Regions from separate parts of the Nitrosomonas sp. PY1 genome, predicted to be linked through region 1. Evidence: predicted binding sites of a transcription regulator. Region 1 holds the regulator's gene; each other region holds the start of a gene.
What was found. The regulator sigma-54, encoded in region 1, starts transcription at its own class of promoters, with help from an activator protein. The targets are predictions, from matches to a motif close to TGGCACNNTTCCTGCT.

Region 1 (6,430 bases):
AAAGCTGACTATCGTGCTTTCCAAACCGACCGCACACGATCCTCCATCTAAAATCATGCTAATTTCTGTGCCCAATTCTTTCTGCACGTGTGCTGCCGTGGTTGGACTGATTCGACCGAAACGATTAGCAGAGGGTGCAGCAAGCGCCCTACCCCGCCCCAGAGATCGAAGCAAAGCTAATGCAATGGGATGTCCAGGAACGCGTATCCCCACGGTATCTTGCCCACCCGTTACAATATCCGGTACACATCGACTACGTTTCAGAATCAAAGTCAATGGCCCAGGCCAGAATCGTGCTGCGAGCTTCAAAGCGGTGTCCGGTATTGCTTGCGCCCATTCTGACAGACACGAAAAATCAGCGATATGTACTATCAGAGGATGATTCATCGGTCTTTGTTTGATACGATAAATACTGCTAATCGCTTCGAGATTTGTCACGTCAGCACCAAGGCCATAAACTGTTTCTGTCGGAAAAGCGACCACTCCACCAGCATTCAAGATACTCATAGCACGAGAAATCTGTTCGCGCTGTTGCTCCGTGATAACAGCACTTTCAAAAGAAAAAGATACAGTCTTCATAGCATGAATAAAACTATGAGATCTTTAGCATTCGATCCAATGATAATTTAGCGAGCTTGGCCTCACTTTCCGGTACTTTGATTTGATTGACCACATTACCATTGACTAGATTTTCCAGTGTCCAAGCCAAATGCTGTGGATCGATACGTGCCATAGTTGAACACATACACACCATCGGTGACATAAATTGAATAATCTTTCCTTGCGACTTAAATTCCTCAGTAATTCTACTGACCAGATTCAACTCGGTACCAACTAACCAGCGCGTATCATTTGGCGCCTCAGCAATGGTTCTGATAATGTATTCCGTAGAGCCGACAAAATCGGATGCTTTACAAACCTCAAAGCTACATTCTGGGTGGGAAATAACGATGCCATCCGGATGCTGATTACGAAACCGGATAATGTGATGTGGTTGGAACATTTGATGAACCGAGCAATGGCCTTTCCACAGTAGAATTTTGGCTTTCTTAATTTGCTCAGGCGTAAGCCCTCCTAAAGGTTCATCAAAATTCCACACTACCATTTCATCCAAAGGGATACCCAATTGATGACCGCTCCAACGCCCTAAATGTTGGTCTGGAAAAAACAATACCTTTTCTCGCTGCTTAAAAGACCATTGCAGTACTTTACCAGCATTGCTGGAAGTACATACAATTCCACCGTGCTCGCCACAGAAAGCTTTTAGATCTGCTGCCGAATTGATGTAGGTTACCGGTGTGATTTTTTCATCGGGATCCAAGACATCCGCTAAATCACGCCAAGCTCTCTCTACATTCGATAAGCTCGCCATATCGGCCATCGAACAACCTGCAGACATATCAGGTAAAATAGCCACTTGCTGCGGGCTAGAAAGAATATCTGCGACTTCCGCCATAAAATGCACGCCGCAGAAAACTAGATAATCTGCATCGGTTTGTGCCGCTAAAAATGAAAGCTTTAAAGAGTCCCCCGTCAAATCGGCATGCCGGTAAACATCAGCACGTTGATAGTGATGCGCCAAAATAACCGCACGCTTTCCAAGCATTTTTTTGGCCTCAATAATACGCTGAGCACACGCTTCATCTTGTAGTAAATCATAGTGTTCAAAATCAATTGCTTCATGCTGCATAATATTTGTTTACTTCCTTCCGGTAATGACTGAAATGATGCACATTATCATACTAAGATACAGATTCAAATGCACTATTTGCAAGCCAACGTAAAAGAAAAGATGAATTCATCATAAAAAGTAAAAATATCCGGTTCTGATATAATTCATACCATACAGAACTTTGAATAGCCTTAAGTTGTTGTGTCGAATAAATTAATTTTACTGCAATCATCAAACCGGCCATTTTTCTTTATCTAGTATGATTAAATATTCCCATATTAGTTTTCCACTTGCGGTGTTTATTTTTCTTGCGCTGGTAGCATTATGGTTGGATCAGCTTTATCGGCCTTATGAATCCATCAACGGTAAAGGCATGTTTTATAATCCTGATTATATTATTGAAGGAGTATCTGGTATTCAAATGAACCATACGAAAGCCAATCGTAGAAATTTCTCGGCGGAAACCTTATCGCATTATCATGAAGAAAATGTCACGCGTATGCAGCAAGTCAGCTTCGTAAACTCTGGACAAGGCAAACCTGTGTTTCGCTTACAAGCAGATATTGCAGAGATCAGAGATAAAAACCAAAATATTTATCTAAGAGAAAACGTCACCGCTATTCGCGGTACTGAAAATGAAAAAGATCAAATTACTTTAACAACTGATTTCTTGTATCTTATTCCTGATGAAAGCATGGTCATCACAAATCACGCTGTAACAATTTCTAAACCAGGCTCCAGAATCAGTGCCATCGGAATGGAATTGGACAATCAAACAGGTATTCTGCAACTTCTATCCAATGTAAAAGCTATCAACTTCAAATCATCATCAAAATAATGAAATTATTTTTCACGGCGTGCGCTTTGTCATTTTTTATTATTACCAACGTATTGGCTGAAAAAGCTGATCGAAATAAACCGATACACCTTGAAGCGGATCGAGCGACAGTTGATGATGTCAATCGTAAAGAATCCACTCGCATCAGTACGTTTATTGGCAATGTCATTCTCACTCAAGGCACACTACGCATTAAGGCAGACAAATTGATCATGAAAGAAGACATCGATGGCTTTCGTCACGCCATCGCTACTGGGAATTTAGTTACCTTTCGCCAAAAACGCGATGGCTTGAATGAATATGTCGAAGGTTGGAGCGAGCGCGCGGAATACGATAGTAAAGCTGACAAAATTGAATTATTTCGCCGCGCTCGCTTGAAACGTGGCGAAGACGAAGTAAATGGCGATTACATTTCGTATGAAATGAGCAATGAATTTTTCAAAGTAATTGGAAATGATAATCGCAATATCGAATCAGCTCCCAACAAAAGAGTGCATATCACCATTCAACCCAAGAATAAATCAGAATAACTAACCTGCGTAGCATCGAAATAAGTGGCAATCTGGAATGAGTGAATTAAAAGCAAATCAACTGAGAAAAAGTTATAAATCACGCACCGTAGTTAAAGATGTGTCATTTTCGTTAAATAGCGGTGAAGTCGTTGGACTACTAGGCCCCAACGGTGCTGGCAAGACTACTTGCTTTTATATGGTAGTTGGACTTGTTGGCTTGGATGGAGGTGAAATAACATTGGATGATATTGACCTCAGCCGATTACCCATTCATCATCGCGCAAAACTTGGTTTAAGCTATTTACCCCAAGAGACTTCTATTTTTCGACGCTTAACCGTTGAAGAGAATATTTTAGGAGTATTAGAATTACAAAATTTCGGAGAGGACGAAAAACAATGCCATTTAGATAGCCTATTAAACGATTTACATATCTCACATTTGCGCAATAATTCCGCTATGAGTTTGTCCGGTGGCGAACGCCGACGTGTTGAAATTGCACGAGCTTTGGCATCGCAACCAAGGTTTATCTTACTAGATGAGCCGTTTGCAGGTGTTGATCCAATTGCCGTCATCGATATTCAAAAAGTTGTTGCATTTCTTAAGCAGCTCAACATTGGTGTTTTGATTACCGATCATAATGTTCGAGAAACTTTGGGAATTTGTGATCGGGCCTATATCATCAGCGAAGGACATGTACTGGCAAAAGGAAAACCTGAGGAGATCATTCATGACGAACGAGTCAGAGCAGTTTATTTGGGTGAACATTTTAAACTGTAACATAATGAATAAAAAATTAAATTTCTAACACAATGATCGTTTTCTTGGAATCATGAAACCAGCACTGCAACTAAAGCTTTCGCATCAACTTAAATTGACACCTCAACTGCAGCAATCGATACGATTGTTGCAGCTCTCTACTATTGAGTTAAGTCAAGAAATCGAGCGGATTGTGCAAGAAAATCCGTTGCTGGAGTTGTTGGATACTCATCGAATACCGGTCAATGATGATTGCTCAGAAATAGAGATTGAATCTAGCAATCATGAAACTAACAATGAAAGTAAAATTACTGAAACGCTCCCCTCAGAAGATTCGAATATAAACGACAAAGAATATGATAGCGGTCCGGAATGGCAACAGGAAGATTTCCCAACATACCAGGCTTTAGAGGACGATGACTACGATGGACCTCAAATTCCTGCAAAACCTATCACTTTACGAGAACATTTGCTTACTCAGGTCGCCTGCTCACAAAGAATTTCTGAATTCACCCGAGAAATTATCACTCTGTTGATTGACAGCTTGGATGAAGACGGCTATCTGACACAATCTTTGGATGAATTGAATGCATTCTTACCACCCGAATTTGAAATCGACCCCAATGATTTAGAAGTTGCTTTGCAAGACTTACAAACACTCGATCCAGTTGGCGTAGGTGCACGCAATTTGCAAGAATGTCTGCTCATACAGTTGCAAGCCATGCCTGAAAAAACACCTTATCGAAACGAAGCTTTTAAAATTATTGCGGAGTACTTACAGATTTGGGCATCTCATGACTACAGTCAAATTAAAAAATTACTGGGATGCGATGATAAGGCACTACAAGCAATTCAGAAGTTAATCACACATCTAAATCCAAAGCCTGGCTCAGAATTTAACGCATCGATCGAACGATATGTTATACCTGACATTATTATAAAAAAGAAAAATAACACTTGGATTGCGGAGCTCAATATGGCTGCTTTACCGCGTCTAAATATTAATCGTCTGTATGCTAACATACTAAAACAAAATGCCACTAATAATCTATCAAGTCAACTGACTGAGGCTAAGTGGCTGATCAAGAATATCCAACAACGCTCACAAACAATTTTGCAAGTCGCCACTGCTATTGTCGCACGCCAACAACAATTTTTTGAACATGGAGAAGTAGCTATGCGACCACTCGTTCTCAGAGAGATCGCAGAAACATTAAATCTACACGAATCAACGGTCTCACGAGTAACAACACAGAAATTTATGCATACACCGCGTGGTATCTTTGAACTTAAATATTTTTTCGGTAGCCGCTTGGCAACAGATACTGGCGGTGCTTGCTCAGCTACAGCAATTCGCGCGCTGATTAAAGAATTAGTTAAGCAAGAAAACACTAAAAAACCTTTAAGCGATAGTAAAATTGCTGCGGTTTTAATGCAACAAGGAATCGTTGTCGCACGCAGAACCATCACCAAGTACCGGGAAATATTACAAATCCCTCCAGCTAATCTTCGCAAAACATTTTAAATAGAATAAAGGATTACTATGAATCTTAAGCTTATCGGCAATCACGTAGAAATTACTGAAGCATTGCGTGAATACGTTACTTCAAAAATCGGTAAAATAACACGGCATTTCGATCATGTTATTGATGTTAGCGTCATCTTGTCGGTAGAAAAGCTAGTACAAAAAGCAGAGGCAAACATTCATATTCGCGGTAAAGATATTTTTGTCGAAACAGAAAGTGAAAACATGTACGCATCGATTGACAGTTTGGTCGATAAATTAGATAGGCAAATACTTAAACATAAAGAAAAGAATCTTGAAAAACGCAATCATAGTGGATTAAAAGATCATGATTTTGAATCTTAAGCACATTAACTTTTTCATAAAGACTGTCACACAAATGCGTATTAACAATATTCCGTCAAAATAATTATTAAAAAAAACAAATTCTTAATGAATCTCATTTCTCAGCTACTTCCTCCAGCCAATGTCATTGTTGATTTAGATGTTGCCAGTAAAAAAAGGGTATTTGAACAAGCCGGATTATTATTCGAAAACACAAAACAAATTGCACGCAGTCAGGTTTTTGAAAGCTTATTTGCCCGCGAAAAACTCGGATCAACCGGTTTAGGGCAAGGCGTGGCAATTCCACACGGTCGTATCAAAGGATTGCGTGAAGCCGTAGCAGCATTAGTAACTTTAAAAGAACCGATTCCATTTGATGCCCCTGATGGTCAACCTGTCAATATCGCTTGTATTTTGCTCGTCCCAGAAAAAGCTACCGACCAGCATTTACAGATCCTTAGTGAATTGGCGCAAATGTTTAGTGACAAACAATTTCGCGATAATCTTTTACGCCACAAAGATGGTGCTGCAATTCACCAAATGATTGCTGATTGGAAACCAAATGTCACAAATTAGCATCGCGCAATTATTTGAAGACAAGAAGGAAAAGCTTAAACTCAGTTGGGTTTCAGGCTACGAGGGAAACAATAAATTACTCACAGACGATTCTGTCTTACATAATGACAAAGAAGCCATTGGTTACTTGAACTTCATTCAACCTGATTGGATTCAAGTATTAAATAGCGACGGAATCAATTATTTAAACCGGCTCGATCCCCATACGTTAGAAAAAAAAATCAAC
Region 2 (6,430 bases), 420 kb from region 1:
CACCAGATACTTCGCGATTTACGCAAACAAGTCATGCTACGTTTAATTGTACGCGACATCAATGGCTTGGCAGATCTCGCCGAAGTAATGAAAAGTATGACTGAATTGGCCGAAACCACCATTCAATTCGCGCTTTGGCATCACGAAAACTGGCTCACACAGCCTGATCGCTTTGGCTTTCCGCAAGGCGAATCTAGCAACACCACGCAGCATTTACTGGTAGTCGCAATGGGAAAATTGGGCGGTGGAGAATTGAATGTCTCTTCAGATGTTGATCTTATCTTTGTCTATCCTGAGGATGGCGAAACAAACGGCAACAAGTGCATTTCCAATCACGAATTTTTTGCCAGGCTCGGTCGCAAACTGATTGTCAGTCTCAATGATTACACCATAGATGGATATGTATTCCGTGTAGATATGCGTTTACGTCCGCACGGCGAGAACAGTCCGCTCGCAATCAGCTTTCCAATGCTGGAGGACTATTTCATCAAGCAAGGACGCGAATGGGAGCGCCATGCCTGGATCAAAGGCCGCGTGGTCGCCCGCTATTCTGCGAACAACAAAGAAACAGAATTCGTAGAATCGATTTTGACAGAAAGAATCGTTCGTCCCTTCGTATTTCGCAAATATCTTGATTTTGGCGCTTATGAATCGATGCGGAAACTTCATGCGCAAATCCGCAAGGAAGTTGAACGTCGAGAGCTACATGACAATATCAAACTCGGTCCTGGCGGTATCCGCGAAATTGAATTTATTGCGCAAGTTTTTCAACTCATACGGGGTGGGCGTGATGTCGATTGGTATATCCGTCCTACATTGAGCGTATTACAACGGTTACAAGAAAAACAACAGCTACCGGAACAAACCGTAACCGAACTCACCGAAGCCTATTTTTTCTTGCGTAAACTTGAGCATCGCCTGCAATATTTGGATGACCAGCAAACACAAACATTACCAACAAATCCAGATGATCAGCATCTGATCACCATCAGCATGGGATTCGCCAATTACGATGCTTTCATGCAGCAACTCGACATCCATCGCAACAACGTTAGCCAGCACTTTGATCTTATTTTTGCCACACCCAAGAAATCTATTTCTCATGACACGCTCACCTCATTGTGGCGCACCGAAGTACAGAATATTTCAGACACCAAAGCAGCCACCACGAAACTCAGCACGCTGGGCTTCGTTGAACCGGAGAAAATATCCAAACGATTACGTTTATTTTATCAGGGTGATTTCTATCATTTGCTGTCGGAATACACGCAACAACAAATGACCGCGCTCATTCCGTTATTGATTGAAGCTGCCGCCAAACGCCCACCTGTCGAAATTACGTTCGAGCGTATGTTGCAACTACTGGAAAAAATCAGCGTGCAAACAGCCTATATTTCATTGCTGCGAGAACATCCACACACCCTACAACGGGTTGCAGAATTGGTCAGTATCAGCCAATGGGTCAGTGATTATCTTGGGCGCCATCCGATTTTATTGGATGAATTACTGCGTCGCGACGTACCGAACCCAGTGCCTGATTGGTCAGCATTACGCAGTGAATTGATTTATCAATTGAATCATGCCAACAATCCAAAAATTGATAGCGTCGAATGGCAAATGGACGTATTGCGTCACTTTCAACACGCTCAAGTATTTCGCCTCTTGGTAACCGACCTGGAAGGATCCTTGCTGCTGGAAACGCTCAGCGATCATTTGACCGCACTAGCGGACCTGATACTGGATACTGTATTGCAACTGGCATGGCAAGGATTAAAAAAACGACATCGCGAAACGCCTGCTTTCGCAATCATCGGCTATGGCAAGCTCGGTGGAAAGGAGTTGGGCTATGTTTCCGATCTCGACCTAGTGTTTCTTTTTCAAGACGATCATCCCGATGCCGCAGAAATTTATGCCAAACTTGCACAAAGCATCAATTCATGGCTAACTCGCCCGACGTCGGCTGGATTACTGTACGATACCGACCTGCGCTTACGTCCGAATGGTGACTCTGGTTTGCTAGTACATTCCATGGATGCTTTTACACAATACCAGCAAGAACAGGCTTGGGTATGGGAACATCAGGCGTTAACCCGTGCGCGGTATGTTGTCGGTGATACACATGTTGGTGCGTTGTTCGAAAGCATACGCAAAACGATTTTGTGCAAACAACGCAATCCAACCGAACTCCGTCACGAAATACTTAAAATGCGCCAAAAAATGCTCGATGCACATCCTAACTCCACCACGCTGTTCGATATCAAACATGACCGCGGCGGTATTATCGATGTCGAATTCATTGTGCAATACCTAGTATTAGGTTTTTCACAACAATTTCCACAATTGACAGGCAACATCGGCAATATCGCATTACTCAAACTGGCCGCCGAGCTTGGATTAATTTCAACCGGCAAAGCAGAAAAAGTCCGCATCGCCTATCGTGAATTTCGCCGCTTGCAGCATCGGCAACGCCTGAGCGGCGATACCGACAGCATATATAATGCCACCACAAAGACCCCAGCGCAGCAATTTACCCGCGTGGAAGGCAGCCATTTGCAAGAAGACCGTTTAACGGTGCTTTCTTTGTGGGAAGATGTTTTTGGAGACGAATAATGCTTTTTGGAAAATTAAAGATTCATCACAAAAATCACAATGATAGAAAAATATATAAAAATTAACATGATGAATATAGAATACTTTTACAAAAATACTATACCCTTTCAAAATTTCTGGCACGACTCCTGCTTAATAACTCGCACACACGTTTTGTGTGCCTTACACAACCTAAAGGAGAATGAAACATGCAACAAATACAAAAAGGTTTTACATTGATCGAATTGATGATTGTTGTTGCTATTATTGGTATTTTGGCTGCTGTGGCAGTGCCTGCTTATCAAACATACACAACCAAAGCCAGATTCAGTGAAGTCGTATCAGCCGCAGCACCGCTGAAACTGGCACTAGAACTATGCTTTCAAGAACAATCTTCTCTGCTCAATTGCACTCATGGTGCCAATAGCGTACCTGGGCAAATTGGCGCAACAGGACAAATACAATCGGGCGTAATCTCTGGTAATACGGCAACATCTGCAGTGATAACAATGACACCAGCAGCTACAAATGGACTTGTAGCTGGCGATACTTTCATCCTCACAGGAACTGCCGCTAGTGCCACATCTCCGATACAGTGGGCTAAATCAGGCGGATGCGTAGCGAAAGGATTCTGTTAATTTAAAAGCTTACATGAAGCCAAAGTAATCTATCTAGATCTGCACAAAAAACCGCTCTTCCTAGAGCGGTTTTTTTATTCTGTTTTGCTACATTTAACAATCGAATAGGCATTTTAAAGACCTCCACATGACTATGTTTTTAAGCTTCTCTGTTCATTTCCGGTATATATAAATCAAATACCTGTGATTTTTTTGTAGTCGAGGAAATCAGTTATGCAGAGGTGTCTTTTAGATTCTTCTATGAGTGCTTATTTGCGTCAAAAAGTGACAATTTTTGTCACTTTCTCCCAACCTACTTGATACACACGACCCGTACTTGGTGAATATCCGTAATACCTTGCAGTACTTTTTCAATACCATCCTGTTTCAACGTACGCATGCCGTCACCCAATGCAGTGACTAACATATCCGCGACACGGGCATGTTCCTGGATATTCTTTTTCAATGCATCGCTCGCTGTCATCAACTCGTGCAAACCGACGCGCCCCCTAAAACCGGTATTGGCACATTCATCGCAGCCTACCGGCTTGTACAATGTAATCTGACCATCCTCATCACCGTATTGCTCTTTCCAATCGTCGAGGATTTCTTGCCGCGAGGCTTCGGGGTTCGCTTTAAAGCGGTCGATATGATTCAACTCTTCGCAATATTCGAGTAGTAACGCATTAAGCTCTTGTTCTGTGGCAACATGCGCTTGTTTGCATTTGCATAACCGTTTGGCAAGACGCTGCGCCAACACCCCTAGCAAGGCATCGGCAAAGTTAAACGGATCCATCCCCATATCGAGCAAACGGATGACCGACTCCGGCGCACTGTTGGTATGCAGCGTGGCGAACACCAAATGCCCAGTTAGCGAAGCTTCGATACCGATACCGGTCGTCTCCTTGTCGCGCATCTCACCCACCATGATGATATCGGGATCGGCTCGCAAAAAAGAACGCATGATCGCAGGGAAAGTCAGTCCCGCTTTGACATTGATTTGCACCTGACGCAAGCCTTTTTGTGTAATCTCGACAGGATCTTCCGCAGTCCATATTTTAGTATCGGTACGGTTGAGGAATTTCAGGATCGAATGCAGCGTGGTGGTCTTACCGGAACCGGTTGGGCCACACACAAAAAATAATCCGTACGGTTTACTGATGATTTTTTTCAATTCTTCCTGGTTGTGTGCGGTAAATCCCATTTTTTCCAATGGAATGGGCTCTCCTGCCGCTAAAATACGCATCACTACGTCTTCCATACCACCCGCAGAAGGAATCGTGGCGACACGCAATTCAATATCTAAAGGCGCATACTTACGGAATTTAATTTTCCCATCCTGAGGTTTGCGTTTTTCCGAAATATCCAAATCGCACATGATCTTGATACGAGTAATCAACGGATTCCGGTAACTGGCAGGAATTTCGATATACGGCATCAACGAACCATCCTTACGGAAGCGGATTTTAGTTTTTTCCTTACCCCCATAGGGTTCGATATGAATATCGGATACCCCCATTTTATGGGCATCGATGATGATCTTATTCACCAACTTGACCAATTCATTGTCAGAAGCAGCAGATGATTCTTCATTAAGGCTAACACCTTCTTCGTTATCTCCTTCATCCATTCCACCCAACATTTCATTGATATCGCCCGATGCGACATCATCCGCATTCACACCGTAAAACTGCTCAATGGTTTGGTTAAATTCTCGGTGTGTAGTAACGGTATAAATAACCTTATGCTTGGGAAAAATATTATTGACGATACGCTGCGACTTAATCAATTCAGGATCAAGCGCTAATATCGTCACCTCATCCTTGGTTTCATCAACCGGCAACCAACCATTGTTCTCGATATAGTCTTTTTTTAAGTTTTTCAACAATGAGAAAGGTTTGATCCGATCCACCTTATAGCCCTCATAAGGCACATTGAAAAACAAAGACAATGCCTGACCAACTTGCGGTGCCTTAACCTCTAACTCGTCAATAAGAATATCTTCTAGCTCACAGCGCTTATTTCGTGCCGTAAGCACGGCCTGCTCATACTGATCGGCTGAAATAATGCGACCAAAAATCAGATGATCGTATTTTGATTTGGCTACTTGGGCAATTTTAGGCTGCGGTTGTAAGATTCCGGACAGCGCACAACCAATTTCCATCAGTCCTGTCATATCGGTCGACGAAAAAGCTTGATTGTTTTTGTGATTAATGACTTGTACAACGCCCAGTACTTTTTCACCATTGGCGCTCACAATCGGAACCACCAGCATCTGCTTGGTCCGATACCCTGTACGTTTATCCACTTCGTGCGAGAACGTCATGGATGGATCAATTTTTCTCAACTCACCTTTGTAGTAAACATCTTCAATATTTACTGCCTGTTTACGTGAAGCGACATAGTCAATAATACTGCCTTTGGTCAATGGCAATTTTAGATCTTGCAGCGAATCACCGGCTTTTGCACGTGTAATCAGATAAGTTCGATCTTCACTCAATGTATAGATCGTCGCGCGATCCGCACTGAACAATCGACAAATCTCTTTGCTGGCTTCGAGAATGATCTCATCGATCGTTTCAGCGGCTTGTATCTTATTGATCAGAGGTTGCCAGTGATTCGGAAAATTTTTTTCATCACCCCCATCAACTAGATTTGTAGCGGAACCATCTTTAGTTGGTAATGAAGTAGTCGATGTTCTCATATGCACCATCCATGGTTGATTAAAACTCGAACGTCTGATTGTTTTCTAACTTGCGCGGATTAAGCTGCGGCATGGATTTTCGGATTTCATCCATTGTGATATCAGCTTCACCCGGTTTTAAATGCGTAATATATATTTCGGCATGGCGCTCAAATCTTTTTAGATCTTCTATCAGCAAGCTTGGGCAATAATGCTTAGATCGGATAGCGATATTTCTTTTTTGGTTGCAAAAAGCTGATTCAATAATGAGATACTTCAGATTCTGGATTTTGTTAATAATAGGCCAGAACTCAGGGTTGGTAGTAGTGTCTGACGTAAATACTAGGCTTGATCTACCTGAATTTAATTGATACCCCACCGTTGGCACAACATGATTGGCAGGCAATGGTGTAATTTTACGGCCTTGTAGATCGATAGTATCGCCTATTGTAAGAATTTGATACCGCATATAAGGCGTATGCTGGTTGGGAATTTTCGTGAAATCTGGCCATAAATGCCAATTGAATAGGTGTTTTTGCAA
Region 3 (6,430 bases), on a different contig from region 1:
TCCCTTTCAATTCCTGCAAATTATGCGTGGGGTTACCATCCAATGTAGTCAATGCGCAGGAAGGTGATACCTGATCCAAGTGTTCCGCAAGCGATGTCGTCGTAAACAGACTCAACATTGGAATTATAAAAAATAACCACTTTATTTTCTTAATCATTGTTCTAGTACCTTCACTGATTACTTGAATCATCTGAGGACACTACTTAATCGCCTCTAGATTCATCATAATAAGAAACTAGGAGATCGAATAAATGTGATTCAATTTGATATCACTCAAACTGTTTGACATTTATATCTGTTCCAGTATGAACACCTGTTGCTGTCTTACAATGATAGTCGACTACGAATTGCCTTGCGCCCACATCGGTTTTGTTTACCACCAACAAATAAACCCCATTCCCTCCTTGCAGTATAATGGATGGGCTTGGATTTGCATCTCCTGAAAGTGTATCGCTGACACCAATCGCCCGGTCACCCTTTAGCAACAGTAAATTAACCAATAAATGCTCTACTGGAGCGGAAAGGTCTGTGATATCGGCTTCTAAATAATCAGCCGGTCCATTGCCGTTATCAAAGCAGGTGACTTGCGCATAACCGGTAAAATTTCTAACGGTTGCTGTTGGATCCAATACTGCACCACCTTCATCCGCTCCACTGATAGGCGTATACCCCAATGTGCACGCCATCATCACAATGCTGACTGACAATTTTTTCAGGATTCTAAATTGCATAATTAATTCTCCTCGCGTCGTTAATGACGTACTGAACTACTTCTGGAACTCCACCATACATTTGCACCTACTCATATTATCTTTTTCCGACAAACAAATAGCAATGCGACAAAATGTCGCACCTCTACCAATAAAAAATCGACAAGTTTGCAATAGCTTATCGATTATTACCGTTATGGCAAGGCGCAAGGAGGTTCCAAATTCAGTCGATTTACGGTCGTGACCACATCTGTTGTTCGTCAATTACACGCGATTAATCTACTTGCCCGATGGCCTCACTTCGATATTTACGCTAGTACCATTACATGATGAGGGTAGTGGATTTACTACTAAATTGCGTGTAATAATAAACGAAGCGGGGTCATTATCGGTAGGACTCACCCGATCAAACGGGTGCCTAGCACTTGTAATTTCGCAGATATTTGCAATCGACATACTGATCTTCAAATTCTGTGGGTACAGGGTGTCGGTTCGATTGCTGCTGTATGTCTCAAAGGCCCTGCAACATTCAAATTGTGAGAATGCCGGAAGCTGTAGGGCAGTTCGTGTAAAAATTAATTACATGGAGGTCCGATATGACGTAAGACGAAGAAAGAGCTGTAAAACGCAAAGTAAGAATACTGAAATATGCAGATGAGATAGGTAATATTTCCAAGGCTTGTCGATATTTTGGGATGCCGCGTTCAATATTCTCTGTATGGAGTTGTCCCATTTTGACGGACAGTTTTTTCATGGGGTCGAGAAAGTCTCGATCTGTGAAAGCGGATTGCGGTTTATCGTGATTTGATTTTTCTCATTCAATTTTCTCTCAAAATTGTTCGGTGATAAATATCCTAGCCCGGAATGCGTGCGAGTGGGGTTGTACCAGGACTCGATCCAGGTAAATATGGCCAGCCTTGCTTCAGTTTTGTTTTTCCAGGAGCGCCTATCGATCAATTCACATTCCAGGCTGGCAAAAAAGCTCTCAGCCATTGCGTTATCATAGGCATCACCTACACTGCCCATCGAGGGGCGTACGCCCATTTCCTTGCATCGCTTGCCGAACTCAACGTTGAAACCACAGCTGCCAATTGTCACGACAGCAAACCGCTGCTGAGGCTACTTGATAAAGCCAGGCGCTCGGATTCATGCTGATAAAGCCTATTGTAGTCAGAAACATAGTGACGCTTTGAAATCACGCAGTATTAAAAACGGTATCCAAGATAAGGCAGTAAAGAATAAGCCGCTGACACGACGGCAATTACAACGCAATCGTTTAATTGCCCAATCCCGCTATGTTGTGGAACGAACCTTTGGTAGTCAGGTGCGGTGGTTTGGCAGTAAAATTCTGCGTTACTGTGGTCTAGCCAAAGCGCATACTTGGCATCTCTTACAAGCCATTGCATACAACCTTAAAAGGCTACCCAAATTGTATATTGATAGCCTATTACCAACATTATCATAGAAAAAATGCGTCTTCTGAGGCAGTTATATCCCTTAAGTGATCAATCTAGGAATTTGACCAGAAATTACAAATATATTACCTGATCAATCTTCAAGAAATCAGAATTTATAGCGATTCTTAGGACTATAGGAAGTTTTGCAAAGGTTTCTCAGTAATTATCTGAGCTAGCATAGAATAATCGATTCCTTCGGTTAAAGTCTCACACCAACTATCATCTATCAGAACAATAGGACAGTTTCCACAATGAATTAAACATAGCCAATATTTCTATCTATTGATAAGCTGAAAATTGGTTATAACGAAAAAATGAAAATTTTCAAGTATAAAGCTTAACCTCTTTGGTATGCCGGTTCACGCGTTGAGATTGTGTTGACATCGCTACGCTCTATCTATCGAATACATTAAATAAAGATGTATTTATCTTTCCTGCATGGCTAAGGATAAGTCACTAAACTTATCCTTGATAAGTGTTATGATTGCATCATATCTAATAGCGTTATCGGCGAACTGGGTACGCTCCGTATTCATATCTACTGTGTTTCCATCTGCACTAGGTTGCAAAGGAACACGATATAATAAATTCCCTCCAGGGATCCTTGTTGGATCGATGCTAATATGCCCTGATGATGTTGTCGTTAAACCAACTTGGGTTGTATTTGTTGTTGATGAGAGTTTTTCACGTAGTACACTAGAAAAATCAATATCTTTCGCCTTATAATTAGGGGTGTCTGCATTTGCTATATTGCTTGAAAGCAATTCTTGCCTTGCAGTTCTTAAATTCAAAGCTTGGTGGTATAAATTTAACTCTTGATCTCTATCAAGTTTGCTAATCATTGTATAACTCCTGATTAAATATATTTATCAATGTTTGAACGCGCATTTAACATGCCAGATATAGTAAAGGTATTTATTAAGCGACCAACCCACGAAAAGACATGGAATAGATGTTATCTTTAAATCTAGATTATTAAACACCCGTTTAAGATTATCCATATGGCAACTATTTATTGCTCATCGGCTGTGTCAGCCTAACCGACCTGGTTTTCCGTATCACTCCTCTACTCTACTAAACGGGGATCCGCAACAACATTCCAGTACGCACAACTGAAACACCGCCATGATGAGCTAGATAAAATATCAAGTGTGCTCATCAAGTCTTTTATGTGTAACTTTTGTATATCGGTAAATGCTGGATCGTTTAACGTCAGCAGCACACCAATCATGGGTTGTTCAGTCTGAGCATTGAAGCTTGATTCTTTATACACCAGATTTGACTATAGCTCATTCCCCAGTAGTTTGGTGGCTAAACGAATTTTAGTTATAGAAGTAGGTAGAAATATACTCAAGCATGCCATTCAAATTTGCCAGGCGCGCTTAACAAACTCCTGTAATAATTAATAAAAAACTCATACTTTATACATTCTAATGCTCATGCGATGTCTCGCCTTTCTTTATTTCTGAGATCAGGTAATAAGCATTGTTCAATGCTACTTTAGTATTTTCAGTTAGTGGTTCAAGGAGCTTAACTTCCACCCAACCTTGATTAGAAATGCCTGTCCTGATTTCAATAGGATTAAATACCCATTCCATTTCATCACTTCTCTCGTTTTCTTCTACAAGAAAAATGTAAGGCTTACCATTCTCTACAACGATAGCTTCTTCTGGTAGCACGGTAACCGATGAATTATCTGTATAGATTTCTCCATGGATATACATACCTGGAATAAGGTAATATTCTTTTTGATCAATCTCGGCATGCACACGAACTACTCTCGGGTCTCTCTCGAAATTCTTTTCAACAGAAAAAATTGTGGCTGATAAGTTTTTATCCGGAACTGACTCTACCGTGAATGATACTTTTTGACCTTTTTTTACTTTGTGCACATCTTTTTCAAATACCATTAGATCGGCATGTATAAAATCATTATTTATAACCCTAAGTATTTGGGTTTGAGGATCCACAAATTGTCCTGTTTGTACCAATATTTTTTCAATATAGCCATCTATCGGACTTACTACTGGAACGTATTGAGAAATATTACCGTTTTTCAGTTTTTTTACATCAAGCCTTAATTGCTTTAATTGCGCTTCATAACCTTCTACTTCACTTTTTATAGTTTGGTAATTTGCTTTTGTTTGCTGATAAGTCTTACCTGAGCCAATTTTTTCATCATAAAGCCTTTGTTGGCGATGGTATTCTTTCTCTAGAAATTGCTTCTGATTATAAGTACTTATATATGCAGTCTGTAAGTTAACTAGATTGGGATGTGAAAGATAGGCTAGTATCTGATCTTTTTTTACCTTTTCTCCTTCAATTACTTTTATTTCAGTAATATTAGCTCCCAAAATACTTGTAATTACGGCTTTATGTTGAGGAAACAATTCCAACCAACCATTAGCGTTCACCACTCCAGAAAGAGCACGAGTAGGTATATTGCCGACCTTTATTCCGAGACTATTAAATTTTAGTGCAGAAAGATGGACCTCTCCTATGCCTTTTTCACTATCAGAATGGTTAATGTTACTATGAGTATCTTTAAGAGAAGCTTGATTTCTATTTTCTTCAACATTCTTGTTGTTAGCCGATTTGTTCATACAGCTGGCAAAAGAAAATATTGCTAATATCAAAACAGATATAAACTGGATGTGCATTTTCATATTTATTTTCTTTCTATTTATCATTTTAATTTGATGTTTTGAGAAAATATTCCATCTGGTAGCGGCTATCTAAATAACTGCCAAAAGCATTCCACGAATCAATCTCTATGCGTATAGAATCTCTCATATTTTGCAAGAATGTTACATAATCAATATCACCTTCTCGGTAGGCGGTAAGTGCACCCGTTTGTTGCTCCTTAGCCATAGGAAGGGCCACATCCCGATAGTATTGCCATGAATTTAACCATTTGAGGTACTGCTCGCGTATATTTTGATAAGCCGCAGCTAGCTCTAATTGAGATTGCTGAAGATTGTGGTTGGCAATTGTGTGCTCTATTTTAGCAGCCTGTGATCTTCCTAATTCTGGTGCAAAAAATAAGGGTACCTCAATACCAACCTGAAATTGATGAAGCCCAGGCAGACCAGAAATTTCTTGCTTGCCATACTGCACGCTTAATTTGGGTAAAAATTGTGAACGTCTTTCTTTGACAGTAGCTTCTGCAACATTAACTCTTTGCTTAGAAACATTCAGTACAGGGTGAGTGTCTATAGATTCTGGTATTAAGTTTAATGGACTTTCCAATTGCTTGGCAGGAATATCTGGGACAGTAAATAAAGTATCGATGGCAAACCATAGGTTCAGTCGCTGTAACGCACTTAAATAGTCTCTATATGCTTGTTCTTTTTGTATCAATACTTGATTTCCCTGATTCGACGTTGCTAAGTATTCAAGTTTCGATGTAGCTTCAACTTCAAATTTTATTTTAGCCGCCCGCTCAATATCCATGAAGATTGAGTTCATTTGCTTGTAAACCTGATAATTATTTTTTGCCGTATAGACCATAACCCAAGCTCGACTTACTTCCATTTCAACTTCTATCACAGACAGGTTAAGTACTTTCTCAGCTAATGCTACCCGCTCTTTTTGTAGCTCTAATTTAGGAAAAATACCAAAGATATTTATTTGGCTCTGTTTGATACCAACATGCATATAAGTAGTTTCTGGGGTGTACCCTAGCTTTTCTGCACCAGTGAAGATTGAGGTGCTACCCAGGTCCCAAGCAGTTTTCTTCTGGACTTCTTGATTTTCTATTTCAAGCCTTGCTGCCTGTATTCTAGGAAAATTTCTTATAGCTAGCTCCTTAGCCTGTTCTAGAGTAACGGTTGGTAGATTTTCTAGCGTTGATGACTGTGCTTCTGCCGTAGAGGCTGCACCTACAAGGATACTTAGAAGCCCGCTACACACAAAAATTATCAGCAGCTTATTTGCGGGAAGTTGGAGGCTTTTTTTATTAATTTTTTTATTATTACGATTCTCGACAAATGCATAAATCACGGGAAGCACAATAAGGGTAAGGAGCGTGCCCGATATCAAGCCACCAATTACTACGGTTGATAGCGGATGTTGCACTTCAGAACCTGCTGATACGGATAATGCCATTGGTAAAAATCCGAGAATATCGGTAGCATCTGTAAGTAAAATAGGTCTGATTCTTTCTTTGGTTGCTTTAACTATACGTTCTTCAATATCGGTTATCCCTTCTTCTTTCAAGGAATTGAATCTACTAATTAATATTAAGTCATCAAGTACCGCTAT

Region 2: W03_RS04365 (prepilin-type N-terminal cleavage/methylation domain-containing protein) is a predicted target of sigma-54. The motif match lies at 2,728-2,743, and genes of this name have one in related genera.
Region 3: flgB (flagellar basal body rod protein FlgB) is a predicted target of sigma-54. The motif match lies at 3,051-3,066, and genes of this name have one in related genera.

Annotation. Positions count from the first base shown of each region.
Region 1 is NZ_BQXC01000001.1:529,377-535,806, reverse strand. It holds gene W03_RS02405 (L-threonylcarbamoyladenylate synthase) at 1-579, opposite strand, end outside; gene nadA (quinolinate synthase NadA) at 593-1,690, opposite strand; gene lptC (LPS export ABC transporter periplasmic protein LptC) at 1,932-2,510, shown strand; gene lptA (lipopolysaccharide transport periplasmic protein LptA) at 2,510-3,040, shown strand; gene lptB (LPS export ABC transporter ATP-binding protein) at 3,078-3,800, shown strand; gene W03_RS02380 (RNA polymerase factor sigma-54) at 3,853-5,304, shown strand; gene hpf (ribosome hibernation-promoting factor, HPF/YfiA family) at 5,323-5,649, shown strand; gene W03_RS02370 (PTS sugar transporter subunit IIA) at 5,737-6,204, shown strand; gene hprK (HPr(Ser) kinase/phosphatase) at 6,191-6,430, shown strand, end outside.
Region 2 is NZ_BQXC01000001.1:945,005-951,434, reverse strand. It holds gene glnE (bifunctional [glutamate--ammonia ligase]-adenylyl-L-tyrosine phosphorylase/[glutamate--ammonia-ligase] adenylyltransferase) at 1-2,610, shown strand, start outside; gene W03_RS04365 (prepilin-type N-terminal cleavage/methylation domain-containing protein) at 2,799-3,227, shown strand; gene W03_RS04360 (GspE/PulE family protein) at 3,520-5,910, opposite strand; gene W03_RS04355 (MBL fold metallo-hydrolase) at 5,930-6,430, opposite strand, start outside.
Region 3 is NZ_BQXC01000003.1:17,912-24,341, forward strand. It holds gene W03_RS13005 (TlpA disulfide reductase family protein) at 1-157, opposite strand, end outside; gene W03_RS13010 (hypothetical protein) at 270-731, opposite strand; partial or broken gene W03_RS13015 (transposase) at 1,461-1,799, opposite strand; gene W03_RS13020 (transposase) at 1,834-2,175, shown strand; gene flgB (flagellar basal body rod protein FlgB) at 2,593-3,009, opposite strand; gene W03_RS13030 (efflux RND transporter periplasmic adaptor subunit) at 3,598-4,857, opposite strand; gene W03_RS13035 (CusA/CzcA family heavy metal efflux RND transporter) at 4,859-6,430, opposite strand, start outside.